One region of the Salipaludibacillus sp. HK11 genome, then DNA from elsewhere that is predicted to be linked to it. Evidence: a T-box and tRNA genes for the amino acid it is inferred to sense, from the RefSeq annotation. Region 1 holds a T-box; the other regions hold tRNA genes.
The links. The T-box of region 1 lies ahead of ACM26V_RS10565 (valine--tRNA ligase). A T-box ahead of a tRNA ligase gene usually reads a tRNA of that ligase, here a tRNA-Val.
Positions count from the first base shown of each region.

Region 2: it encodes a tRNA-Val, which carries the amino acid that the T-box ahead of ACM26V_RS10565 (valine--tRNA ligase) is inferred to sense. The anticodon was not compared.
Region 3: it encodes a tRNA-Val, which carries the amino acid that the T-box ahead of ACM26V_RS10565 (valine--tRNA ligase) is inferred to sense. The anticodon was not compared.

Region 1 covers NZ_CP181045.1:2,121,808-2,126,076, reverse strand. Annotated here, with positions in the region: gene ACM26V_RS10575 (hypothetical protein) at 1-73, shown strand, start outside; gene ysxE (spore coat protein YsxE) at 70-1,080, shown strand; T-box leader at 1,688-1,980, shown strand; gene ACM26V_RS10565 (valine--tRNA ligase) at 2,039-4,269, shown strand, end outside.
Region 2 covers NZ_CP181045.1:4,266,234-4,270,502, forward strand. Annotated here, with positions in the region: gene ACM26V_RS20275 (Tex family protein) at 1-649, shown strand, start outside; gene cmpA (cortex morphogenetic protein CmpA) at 834-953, opposite strand; gene ACM26V_RS20285 (SprT family protein) at 1,104-1,577, shown strand; tRNA gene ACM26V_RS20290 (tRNA-Asn) at 1,897-1,971, shown strand; tRNA gene ACM26V_RS20295 (tRNA-Ser) at 1,976-2,066, shown strand; tRNA gene ACM26V_RS20300 (tRNA-Glu) at 2,080-2,154, shown strand; tRNA gene ACM26V_RS20305 (tRNA-Val) at 2,244-2,319, shown strand; tRNA gene ACM26V_RS20310 (tRNA-Asp) at 2,345-2,420, shown strand; tRNA gene ACM26V_RS20315 (tRNA-Leu) at 2,428-2,512, shown strand; tRNA gene ACM26V_RS20320 (tRNA-Leu) at 2,547-2,632, shown strand; tRNA gene ACM26V_RS20325 (tRNA-Arg) at 2,645-2,721, shown strand; tRNA gene ACM26V_RS20330 (tRNA-Pro) at 2,773-2,849, shown strand; tRNA gene ACM26V_RS20335 (tRNA-Gly) at 2,887-2,960, shown strand; tRNA gene ACM26V_RS20340 (tRNA-Ile) at 3,028-3,104, shown strand; rRNA gene ACM26V_RS20345 (16S ribosomal RNA) at 3,262-4,269, shown strand, end outside.
Region 3 covers NZ_CP181045.1:4,819,599-4,823,867, reverse strand. Annotated here, with positions in the region: gene ACM26V_RS22845 (alanine/ornithine racemase family PLP-dependent enzyme) at 1-1,080, shown strand; gene ACM26V_RS22850 (DUF1611 domain-containing protein) at 1-4, shown strand, start outside; tRNA gene ACM26V_RS22840 (tRNA-Leu) at 1,331-1,416, opposite strand; tRNA gene ACM26V_RS22835 (tRNA-Leu) at 1,454-1,542, opposite strand; tRNA gene ACM26V_RS22830 (tRNA-Cys) at 1,571-1,644, opposite strand; tRNA gene ACM26V_RS22825 (tRNA-Gly) at 1,648-1,722, opposite strand; tRNA gene ACM26V_RS22820 (tRNA-Gln) at 1,863-1,937, opposite strand; tRNA gene ACM26V_RS22815 (tRNA-His) at 1,947-2,022, opposite strand; tRNA gene ACM26V_RS22810 (tRNA-Trp) at 2,036-2,109, opposite strand; tRNA gene ACM26V_RS22805 (tRNA-Tyr) at 2,144-2,227, opposite strand; tRNA gene ACM26V_RS22800 (tRNA-Thr) at 2,285-2,360, opposite strand; tRNA gene ACM26V_RS22795 (tRNA-Phe) at 2,371-2,446, opposite strand; tRNA gene ACM26V_RS22790 (tRNA-Asp) at 2,555-2,630, opposite strand; tRNA gene ACM26V_RS22785 (tRNA-Met) at 2,675-2,751, opposite strand; tRNA gene ACM26V_RS22780 (tRNA-Val) at 2,786-2,861, opposite strand; tRNA gene ACM26V_RS22775 (tRNA-Glu) at 2,921-2,995, opposite strand; tRNA gene ACM26V_RS22770 (tRNA-Ser) at 3,004-3,096, opposite strand; tRNA gene ACM26V_RS22765 (tRNA-Asn) at 3,104-3,178, opposite strand; rRNA gene rrf (5S ribosomal RNA) at 3,242-3,358, opposite strand; rRNA gene ACM26V_RS22755 (23S ribosomal RNA) at 3,440-4,269, opposite strand, start outside.

The sequences.
Region 1 (4,269 bases):
GGATGTGACCAAAACCATTGTTGAGCAACTCGTTCATTGGCTAGAGCAAAAAAAGGAGAAGGTTTCAGTATGAATAACATCACAAATCAACATGAGACTGGTGCAATATTGTTTCAATACGATCTCTATTCCAATCAAATCGAGTCGTTTGGAAAAGTATTAAAAGTAAAAACGAATCAAGGGACTTTTGCGCTAAAAAAGACTACGATGAATCGAAGCGAAACAGATTGGTTTATTTACGTAATTCGTAGACTAGAGCGAATTGGATTCCCTTTTTTTATTCCTGTTTTACTAACAAAGTACGGGGATTATGCAGTAACTGATGGTTATTTCACCTATTATTTAATGCCTTGGTACGAGGATCATCGTCAGTTTCGACACCCGGTTCAGCCGGAAGAAGTTCTAATCGAAGAGTTATCGAAATTGCATGGATTAACGGAAAAAACTCAAGATGGCAATGAAGAGTCGTTAGATGATTCTTTTCAGTCATTGAAAACAAGATGGGATACGAGGAGGTTAGCGGTAGAAAAATATGTAGATAGCATCGAGCAACACACGTATTATTCACCATTTGAATTGACGTTACTCACTCATTTTGAACGGATTACATCCATGTCTCAGCAAGCAGAAAAACATTTACAACTCTGGCTTGACAAAGCAAAGGAGAAAAAGAACTTTCGTAGTGTACTTTGTCATGGAAGACCAAATAGAAGTCACGTAAGCTTTGATGAATATGGAACAGCCCATTTTCTGAATTTCGAAAAAGCAGTGCTTGATACACCAGCAAGAGACTTAGCTTTGTTGTTCCGCCATTTTTTTCAAACTCGTCCTTGGGATGAAGTGGAAGGCCAACATTGGTTGAATATTTACGAAAAACACTTTGCATTTTTTGATGAAGAACGGCATTTGTTTATTAGCTATTTGGCGTTCCCTGAAAATATCTATCAAATGATTGATCATTACCAGCATCCAGATCGCACAAAATCTGAGCTTCACATGGTGATGCAGTTGGAGAGAAGAATATTAACAATGAATCGGATTTATAGATTCATGAACGCCGTGTTTAAAGAAGAAGATTGAACGCTAGAAAACGGTTCACAATTGTGATCCGTTTTTATATTTTTAGCCTTTCCAATATAGCAGGTAAAGGGAAACGAAAACAGTAAGTAAAATGACATCAAACGTGGTTGGAATAATTAATGTTCGAATAAGTTGAAAAATGATCAATGGAAGCAATAGTTGATAAAATATATCAACGATTCTTCGCATTCGCCAATGAACCTTAGCTTTTGGAAATCTTCTTCTCATGGAACGAGAGAATTTGTGGTGAGAAAATCTTCTCATTGATCAGCGCTCCTTTCCAGAAGGGTTACTCTAACCTATGCAATAAAATCAAGATAGTGTATAAGAATGCAAGAGAAATGTCTATCCTAAACAAAAGAGGAGGAGAGAAATTGATCCAGTGATAAAAAAAGTCGCTCCGAAGGAAAGATGAGTGACTACTATTGATTCTCTTGCACAAAAAAGGTAAACTATGAAGGAGCATAATGTATAATAAGAGTTACATAAGCTTGTTTTTCATAAGATTATCCTCACGAATGAGGAGAGAGACTTGAAGCTACAAGCCGTTCCGAGGATAGAGAAGTTGAAATTTCTCTGTATCTTTTTAGGATAACTTATAATTATTTGAAAGATGTTGAAAGGGAGGAGTACATCTCGAACCCATTAGAGAGGAGAACCAGTGCAGCGTAATTGCACTTGCTGGAAGGTTTTCTTGGAGGGAAAGGTGGAAAGTCGCCCTGGAGTTGTGATTATGAACGAGTATGAAAAAGGGTAGTGTTATTTCGTGCAGTAGTAATCACCGGATCAGCCCCGTTAGCGCTTTGAGTGTTCAGTTCAGGATGATTTATTTTTCGCGTGACTTAAACGAGCTGTAAACAAAGGTGGTACCGCGAGGATTCAGCTCCCTTCGTCCTTTGACGAGTGGGGGCTTTTTGTATGTCAAAAATAATGAAACAATTAAAAGGAGGAATTTGATATGTCTGAAGAAAAACAAGAAATATCAATGCCATCGAAATACGATCCACAAGCAACAGAGGCCAAATGGTATCCTTATTGGATAAACGGGAAATTTTTTGAAGCCACTGGTGATCCAAACAAGAAACCTTATACGATTGTGATTCCCCCGCCAAATGTAACAGGAAGGCTCCATTTAGGTCATGCTTGGGATACGACACTCCAAGACATTCTTGTTCGCGTGAAGCGAATGCAAGGGTATGATACACTGTGGCTTCCTGGGATGGATCATGCGGGTATCGCAACTCAAGCAAAAGTAGAAGGAAAGCTGAAGGAGCAAGGTGTATCACGTTACGACTTAGGAAGAGAGAAATTTGTTGAGAAGTCGTGGGAATGGAAAGAAGAATACGCAGATTTTATTCGTGAGCAATGGGCGAAAATGGGGCTCTCACTTGATTATTCCCGTGAGCGATTTACATTGGATCAAGGATTATCTGATGCAGTTCGTGAAGTGTTTGTTCGGCTGTATGAAGAAGGTTTAATTTATCGCGGAGAGTATATTATTAACTGGGATCCAGACACAAAGACGGCCCTTTCAGACATTGAAGTTATTTACAAAGATGTTCAAGGTGGCTTCTATCATATGAAGTATCCACTCGCAGACGGATCAGGTCACATTGAAGTTGCGACGACTCGACCTGAGACGATGCTCGGAGATACGGCAGTCGCTGTTCATCCGGAAGATGAGCGCTATAAACACTTGATTGGACAAAAGGTAAAACTACCGATCATAGGTCGAGAAATCTCCATTGTTTCCGATGATTACGTTGACATGGAATTTGGTTCTGGTGCCGTGAAAATAACTCCAGCACACGATCCAAATGACTTTGAAATTGGTAATCGTCATGATTTAGAGCGTGTTCTTGTGATGGATGAAGGCGGGAAAATGAATGAGAACGCTGGGAAATATCAGGGGATGGATCGTTTCGAATGTCGCAAGCAGATTGTCAAAGACTTACAGGACGAGGGCATTCTATTCAAAATCGAAGAACACCCTCATAGTGTTGGGCACTCAGAACGAAGCGGAGCAGTTGTTGAACCTTACTTATCAACGCAATGGTTTGTAAAAATGGGCCCTCTTGCAGAACAAGCGATTGAACTGCAAAAAGGCGATGGCAAAGTTAACTTTGTTCCAGACCGTTTTGAAAAGACTTACATGCATTGGATCGAAAATATTCGCGACTGGTGTATTTCAAGACAATTATGGTGGGGTCATCGTATACCAGCTTGGTTCCATAAACAGTCGGGGGAGATTTATGTAGGCCGAACAGCGCCTGATGATATCGAAAATTGGGAGCAAGATGAAGATGTATTGGATACGTGGTTCAGTTCAGCGCTTTGGCCTTTTTCGACGATGGGGTGGCCAAATGAAGAAGCGGATGATTTTAAGCGTTTTTACTCGACAGATGCGCTTGTCACCGGTTACGACATCATATATTTTTGGGTTGCGCGAATGATTTTTCAAGGACAGCACTTTACAGGTGAACGTCCATTTAAAGACGTATTAATTCATGGACTTGTGCGAGATGGTGAAGGACGAAAAATGAGTAAATCGCTTGGAAATGGTGTCGATCCGATGGATGTTATTGATAAGTATGGAGCAGATGCGCTGCGATTCTTCTTAAGCACAGGTAGTTCACCAGGAAATGATCTTCGTTTCTACTGGGAAAAAGTTGAAGCAAACTGGAACTTTGGTAATAAAATCTGGAATGCGTCTCGATTTGCTTTAATGAACATGGATGGGCTAAAGGTTGACGACATTGATTTATCAGGTAAGAAGTCGATTGCTGATCAGTGGATATTAACGAGACTGCAAGAAACAATTGACCACGTAACGAAAATGATTGATGTCTATGAATTTGGTGAAGTGGGTCGTTCACTTTACAACTTCATTTGGGACGATTTCTGCGACTGGTATATTGAAATGGCGAAACTTCCTTTAAACGGTGAAGATGAAGAAGCTAAACACACAACACGTTCAGTGCTAGCTTATGCGCTCGATGAAACGATGCGTCTATTGCACCCGTTCATGCCTTTTATAACAGAAGAAGTTTGGCAGCACTTACCTCACAAAGGAGATTCTATTACGGTCGCTTCTTGGCCTGAGAAAAAAGTAGAGTTAACGAATGGCCAAGCAGTGAAAGATATGCAGCTATTACAAGAAATTATTCGCTCTGTCAGAAACACACGATC
Region 2 (4,269 bases), 2.1 Mb from region 1:
GAAAAGTGTGGCGAATAACATCGTCAAACGAAGAGAAGAAGAAGGGAAATTTACGAGTCGTATACAATTGAAAAAGGTACCTAGACTAGGGTTGAAGACTTATGAACAAAGTGTAGGCTTTATTCGAATACTTGGTGGGGAGCAGCCGCTCGATCAAACGTCGATCCATCCTGAGAGTTATCCAGTAACGAAAAAGATCATGAAAGAGTTAGATATTTCTTTAGAGCAAATCGGAACGACAGAAGTGAAAAATAAACTAGCGGAAGTGAATGTCAATGAAATGTCCGAAAAATATGACATTGGATTACCAACGTTACGAGATATTTTTGATTCGCTATCAAGTCCAGGAAGAGATCCTCGTGACGATGTACAAAAACCGCTGCTAAAAACAGACGTGTTATCAATGGAAGACTTGTCAAAAGGCATAGAATTGGAAGGGACGGTTCGGAACGTCGTTGATTTTGGCGCCTTTGTCGATATTGGTGTGAAGCAAGATGGGATGGTTCATATTTCAAAACTTGCTAATCGATTCGTCAAACACCCGATGGAAGTTGTCTCTGTTGGAGACGTTGTAACGGTTTGGGTCGAAGATGTAGATTTAAAAAAAGGTCGAGTCGCTTTAACGATGCTTCAGCCTAAAGAGCAGTAAAGACAAAAGAAGTCACCATCCAAACGGAATGTTGGGCGTGACTTCTTTTTGAATATTTTGTAACGGTAATGAATTGACTAAAAAGCATAGGGCTTGAAGGCGAAAATACGATTTTTATAATGTATACTAGATACTATATGAATGGAAAAATTTCTAATTATTAGGTATATCTAAAACTATTAAATTAATCAGAACTTATATTTGAGTTTTTATAATAAAACCAACATTGGTTTAGTACGAGAATTCTTCTTAAGTCCCTTCTATCATATGCCTCTTGCAGTTGTGATTTTAACCAAGACGGCAAGGTTATTCCTCCCTTCTGTTTTTATTGTTGTTCTAAAAGACTGAACCGCTGTAATATTAACAGTGTATGTTGATATAGTTGTCTAAGTTAGTAAAACTTTTATCGAATGAAAAAGATGAGATGATTTTGTTTATGAAGGAAGTGTAATTAATGATTGACGAGCAGTTACAATTACTAACTGAAAGATTATCAGAAGAGTTTTTTCATAAGCCATTCAAGCATACTGCTTTTTTTAACAAAAGATTGCGAACAACAGGTGGGCGATATTCATTGCATAGTCACCATATTGAAATTAATCCAAAACAATTAGAACATCATGGTGAAGATGAGTTAGTTAAGATTATTAAACATGAACTGTGCCATTATCATTTACATATAGAAGGAAAAGGATATCAACACAAAGATAATGACTTTAAATATTTGTTAGCAAAAGTAGGGGGAAGTCGTCATTGCCAAACAATCCCTAATAGTCATAATCAAATAAAGACGATGCATCTCTATCGCTGTAAAAAATGTGGAGTGGAATTTCACAGAAGGCGTAGGTTTAATACGAAAAGATATGTCTGTGGGAAGTGTAAAGGTAGGATAGAAAAAATAAAAAGTATGACACTAGAAAAAGATTGACGGTGGTTTTTCAATATGTTAAAGTATAAAAGTCGCTTACAAAAGGATGACGTTAAAAGCTGTTGACATTATTTACTCAATAGGCTAAAATTTAGTACGTCGTTAACAACAAAATAGTTAGTATTTTGTTTGATACGGTGACAGTTTTAGCATAGAGAATTGGCTGATTTCTTTTTGAGTTCAAGACCATTTATTAATAAGAAATAAAAAGGCCGAGGAAGCAAGAAAAAGAAAGGCTGCAGCTTACACAGACGTAAGTGAAGGATTGAAAGAACAAGGGTGACGAAGAGATTCTTAGCTTTTGTTAATAAACCATTATTCCACAGTAGCTCAGTGGTAGAGCTATCGGCTGTTAACCGATCGGTCGTAGGTTCGAATCCTACCTGTGGAGCCATTAAGGAGAAGTACCCAAGTGGCTGAAGGGGCGCCCCTGCTAAGGGTGTAGGTCGCGTGAGCGGCGCGAGGGTTCAAATCCCTCCTTCTCCGCCAGTGACTTTTTTATGGCCCGTTGGTCAAGTGGTTAAGACACCGCCCTTTCACGGCGGTATCACGGGTTCGAATCCCGTACGGGTCACCAAATTCTTGTTTAATAGATATTGTATTGTTTTTAAAACTTACTATATATCATTACTCGATAATGAAGTGAATTTATATAAATGAAAACGTGGAGGATTAGCTCAGTTGGGAGAGCATCTGCCTTACAAGCAGGGGGTCGGCGGTTCGAGCCCGTCATCCTCCACCATTTTAATAGAATATATTATATTTATGGTCCCGTGGTGTAGCGGTTAACATGCCTGCCTGTCACGCAGGAGATCGCGGGTTCGAATCCCGTCGGGACCGCCATAAATATGCGGGTGTGGCGGAATTGGCAGACGCGCTAGATTTAGGATCTAGTGTCTTCGGACGTGGGGGTTCAAGTCCCTTCACCCGTACCAAATTCAATTTGAAACTAAGAGTTGCTATGTTTGAGCGGTCGTGGCGGAATGGCAGACGCGCTAGGTTGAGGGCCTAGTGGGAGAAATCCCGTGGAAGTTCGACTCTTCTCGACCGCACCAAAACATTTTTTTGCGCCCTTAGCTCAGCTGGATAGAGTGTTTGACTACGAATCAAAAGGTCGGGAGTTCGAATCTCTCAGGGCGCACCATTTAAATTCAATCTACATTGAATTGATTCGCCGTTTATTTTAAATAACTGTCGGGAAGTAGCTCAGCTTGGTAGAGCACTTGGTTTGGGACCAAGGGGTCGCAGGTTCGAATCCTGTCTTCCCGACCATAATTACTTTACTAGAAAAGTAAGTGCAATTTTATCTGCGGGTGTAGTTTAGTGGTAAAACCTCAGCCTTCCAAGCTGATGATGTGGGTTCGATTCCCATCACCCGCTCCAATAAATTATTTCAAAAAACTATTGCATTATTATTTTATTACATGTTATAGTAATTAATGTTGCTTTAGGGCCTGTAGCTCAGCTGGTTAGAGCGCACGCCTGATAAGCGTGAGGTCGGTGGTTCGAGTCCACTCAGGCCCACCATAACAATGCATCATTCTGACCTTTGAAAACTAAACAAAAAGCCAAGCGAAGTGGGATATTTTAAATATCCCGTCAAAGTAACACCAAGCAAGAAACGCCAGACGAAAGTTTGGTTTTGATGTCATGGACATCAAACTTGATGAAAAGTCATCATACTTTATCGGAGAGTTTGATCCTGGCTCAGGACGAACGCTGGCGGCGTGCCTAATACATGCAAGTCGAGCGCAGGAAGCAAGCAGATCCCTTCGGGGTGACGCTTGTGGAATGAGCGGCGGACGGGTGAGTAACACGTGGGCAACCTGCCTTGTAGACTGGGATAACTCCGGGAAACCGGAGCTAATACCGGATGACCATTTGAATCGCATGATTTGAATGTAAAAGTGGGGAGCAATCCTCATACTACGAGATGGGCCCGCGGCGCATTAGCTAGTTGGTAAGGTAATGGCTTACCAAGGCAACGATGCGTAGCCGACCTGAGAGGGTGATCGGCCACACTGGAACTGAGACACGGTCCAGACTCCTACGGGAGGCAGCAGTAGGGAATCATCCGCAATGGGCGAAAGCCTGACGGTGCAACGCCGCGTGAACGATGAAGGTTTTCGGATCGTAAAGTTCTGTTATGAGGGAAGAACAAGTGCCGTTCGAATAGGGCGGCACCTTGACGGTACCTCACGAGAAAGCCCCGGCTAACTACGTGCCAGCAGCCGCGGTAATACGTAGGGGGCAAGCGTTGTCCGGAATTATTGGGCGTAAAGCGCGCGCAGGCGGTCTCTTAAGTCTGATGTGAAAGCCCACGGCTCAACCGTGGAGGGTCATTGGAAACTGGGAGACTTGAGTGTAGGAGAGGAAAGTGGAATTCCACGTGTAGCGGTGAAATGCGTAGATATGTGGAGGAACACCAGTGGCGAAGGCGACTTTCTGGCCTACAACTGACGCTGAGGCGCGAAAGCGTGGGGAGCAAACAGGATTAGATACCCTGGTAGTCCACGCTGTAAACGATGAGTGCTAGGTGTTAGGGGTTTCGATGCCCTTAGTGCCGAAGTTAACACATTAAGCACTCCGCCTGGGGAGTACGGCCGCAAGGCTGAAACTCAAAGGAATTGACGGGGGCCCGCACAAGCAGTGGAGCATGTGGTTTAATTCGACGCAACGCGAAGAACCTTAC
Region 3 (4,269 bases), 2.5 Mb from region 1:
ATGATTAATTCAATAACACCTAGAATTGAGATTAATTTAGCGAAAATCTCGCATAATATTGAAAAATTAATAATATTATATCATTCTAAGGGAATTGAAATGACAGGTGTTGTAAAAGGTGTATGCGGTCAAATTGAAATTGCCAAAGTTTATGTTGAAATGGGTATTAAATCAATTGGTGATTCAAAAATATCTAGTATTCAGAAAATGCGTGAAGCCAATATTGAAGCGGAGTTTATCCTATTAAGAATCCCTGGATTAAGTGAAATTGACGCTGTCATTATGCACGCTGATATTAGTTTAAATACGGAACTAGAAGTTATAAAAAGCCTCAATGATTCCGCAAAAACTCAAAATAAAATTCATAAAATTATTTTGATGATAGAGATGGGCGATTTAAGAGAAGGTATTCTACCAGATGATATCGATGATATTGTAAAGGATGTATTAGCACTTTCCAATATTAAAATAGTCGGGATAGGGAGTAATTTTGCTTGTTTTGGAGGAGTTAAACCAACGGAAGATAAAATGAATCACCTAACCTCTATTGCTCAAAAAATACAAAAAATTAATCCAACGATTTCACTCACTCGCATTTCTGGTGGGAATTCAGCCAATTACAATTGGTTTGTCAACACTGAAAATACTGGAGAAGTAAACAATTTAAGAGTTGGAGAATCCATCCTATTAGGACGGGAAACACTCTCGAGGATGCCTATACCAGGTTTGTATACAGACGCCTTTACCTTCGTGGCGGAAGTTATCGAATCAAAAATAAAACCATCTGTTCCATATGGTGAAATTGCACAGAATACATTAGGAATAACACCAGAATTTAAAGATCGCGGAATTATGAGAAGAGCCATCCTTGGAGTCGGTTTTCAAGATGTACTTATTTCTGGTTTAACACCTTTGTTAGACGTGGTTATCCTTGGATCGAGCAGTGATCATACTGTTGTCGATGCAAAAGGAACAAACTTGCGAGTAGGTGACGAAATAGCTTTCTCTGTTGATTATGGTGCGATGCTATCCATAATGACTTCTTGTAATATTTCTAAAAAATATATAAACGTTATTTAATTTCCATCATTTATTTTGTCTTATCGGATATATCAACTAAGGCTCTTATTACAAAAAAACATAAAATTATCATACACACACTCCGAAAAGGAATAGATTCTTTTTCAGGGGTTATCTTTTTGATTACCAAGTTTGTAAATAGAAATTCATTTTATATCGTTTTCTTTGAAAACAAAAAAACTCTTAAACGTTGATTTGTCAACATTTAAGAGTAAACTGTAATTCATAAAATTAACGTAAATTATGTAGATGGTACCGGTGGCCGGAGTCGAACCGGCACGGGACGAACCCACAGCATTTTGAGTGCTGCGTGTCTACCAATTCCACCACACCGGCAAAATAGGACGTGTTAAAAATATTTTAATATCTAAAATGGTGCCGAGGGCCGGACTTGAACCGGCACGATAATTACTTACCGCAGGATTTTAAGTCCTGTGCGTCTGCCAATTCCGCCACCCCGGCAATACAAGAACAAAAATTAATATAAAGTTGGAGGCGGCAACCGGATTTGAACCGGTGATAGAGGTTTTGCAGACCTCTGCCTTACCACTTGGCTATGCCGCCGTCTGGAGCGGAAAACGGGATTCGAACCCGCGACCCCCACCTTGGCAAGGTGGTGCTCTACCACTGAGCTATTTCCGCAAAAAAGATAAGCATAAGCTTCTTTAGCAACACATAGTGAATAAAAAATAAAATCTATTAGTTTTAAGAATAAATAAAATATTGACTTATCAAAATTATAATATATAATTCAGAAAATAAATTGTTTAATTAAATAAAAATGGCAGGGCTAGCAGGATTCGAACCTGCGGGTCACGGAATCAAAATCCGATGCCTTACCGCTTGGCTATAGCCCTATGTATAAATGGGGCGGCTGATGGGAATTGAACCCACGAGTGCCGGAATCACAATCCGGTGCGTTAACCACTTCGCCACAACCGCCATACTCTATATTTGGCAGGGGCAGCAGGAATTGAACCCGCATCAAAGGTTTTGGAGACCTTCGTTTTACCATTAAACTATGCCCCTAAGTATAGTTTAATATTGTAAATTATTGGATAAATGGTGGAGGGGGGCAGATTCGAACTGCCGAACCCGAAGGAGCGGATTTACAGTCCGCCGCGTTTAGCCACTTCGCTACCCCTCCATAAAGAGCTAATTTAAATGTTACAAAATAAATTTTCATTAGTCAAGAAAATTACAGTGGTGCTGGCCAGAGGACTTGAACCCCCAACCTACTGATTACAAGTCAGTTGCTCTACCAATTGAGCTAGGCCAGCACTCAAAAGATGGTGGCTCAGGACAGAATCGAACTGCCGACACACGGATTTTCAGTCCGTTGCTCTACCGACTGAGCTACTGAGCCTTATATAATACGATAAATTATAATTTCTACATAAGTTTTTTCATCATTTCGTAGTGTTTGATCTTTCACTTAATATTTCACTCAATTTTTTATTTTTCATACAAAAAATGGCGGTCCCGACGGGATTCGAACCCGCGATCTCCTGCGTGACAGGCAGGCATGTTAACCGCTACACCACGGGACCTTAGAAATATATTGATATTTATTATTTATATTATTTATTAAAATTGGTTGCGGGGGGCGGATTTGAACCACCGACCTTTGGGTTATGAGCCCAACGAGCTACCAGACTGCTCCACCCCGCGTTAATAGTATTAATAACATTTATAGTTAGTTCTATGGTGGAGGATGACGGGCTCGAACCGCCGACCCCCTGCTTGTAAGGCAGATGCTCTCCCAACTGAGCTAATCCTCCATATTATCAATGTTCTTTCAATCCCGCACTATTTAATAATCCACTTTACAATGAATTATTGGTGACCCGTACGGGATTCGAACCCGTGATACCGCCGTGAAAGGGCGGTGTCTTAACCACTTGACCAACGGGCCGGATATTCTGGCGGAGAGCGAGGGATTCGAACCCTCGAGACGGGATAAAACCGCCTACACGATTTCCAATCGTGCTCCTTCGACCTCTCGGACAGCTCTCCATAAAAATGGCTCCACAGGTAGGATTCGAACCTACGACCGATCGGTTAACAGCCGATAGCTCTACCACTGAGCTACTGTGGAATAATAATATTTTGGCAACAAACGACAAATCTCTTCATCATTTTAGGTGATACTAAAGGTAAAGCCCAGCGACGTCCTACTTTCACAGGGGGAGATCCCCCAACTATCATCGGCGCTGGAGAGCTTAACTTCCGTGTTCGGCATGGGAACGGGTGTGACCTCTCCGCGATCGTCACTGGACATATGAAATTGATCGGTCATATTGACCTCTCAAAACTGGATAACGATGGTATATGAATGAATCGTCTTCGAATCAAAGCATTGGTTAAGCCCTCGATCGATTAGTATCTCTCAGCTGCGCATGTCGCCATGCTTCCACACGAGACCTATCAACCTCATCTTCTCTGAGGGATCTTACTCACTTGCGTGATGGGAAATCTCATCTCGAGGGGGGCTTCATGCTTAGATGCTTTCAGCATTTATCCCTTCCACACGTAGCTACCCAGCGATGCTCCTGGCGGAACAACTGGTACACCAGCGGTGTGTCCATCCCGGTCCTCTCGTACTAAGGACAGCTCCTCTCAAATTTCCTGCGCCCGCGACGGATAGGGACCGAACTGTCTCACGACGTTCTGAACCCAGCTCGCGTGCCGCTTTAATGGGCGAACAGCCCAACCCTTGGGACCTACTTCAGCCCCAGGATGCGACGAGCCGACATCGAGGTGCCAAACCTCCCCGTCGATGTGGACTCTTGGGAGAGATTAGCCTGTTATCCCCAGGGTAGCTTTTATCCGTTGAGCGACGGCCCTTCCATACGGTGCCGCCGGATCACTAAGCCCGACTTTCGTCCCTGCTCGACCTGTATGTCTCGCAGTCAAGCTCCCTTATGCCTTTGCACTCTACGAATGATTTCCAACCATTCTGAGGGAACCTTTGGGCGCCTCCGTTACTCTTTAGGAGGCGACCGCCCCAGTCAAACTGCCCACCAGACACTGTCCCTGAACCGGATCACGGTTCGAGGTTAGAATTCCAGTACAGCCAGGGTAGTATCCCACCAATGCCTCCACCGAAGCTAGCGCTCCGGTTTCCAAGGCTCCTACCTATCCTGTACAAGCTGTACCGAAATCCAATATCAAGCTACAGTAAAGCTC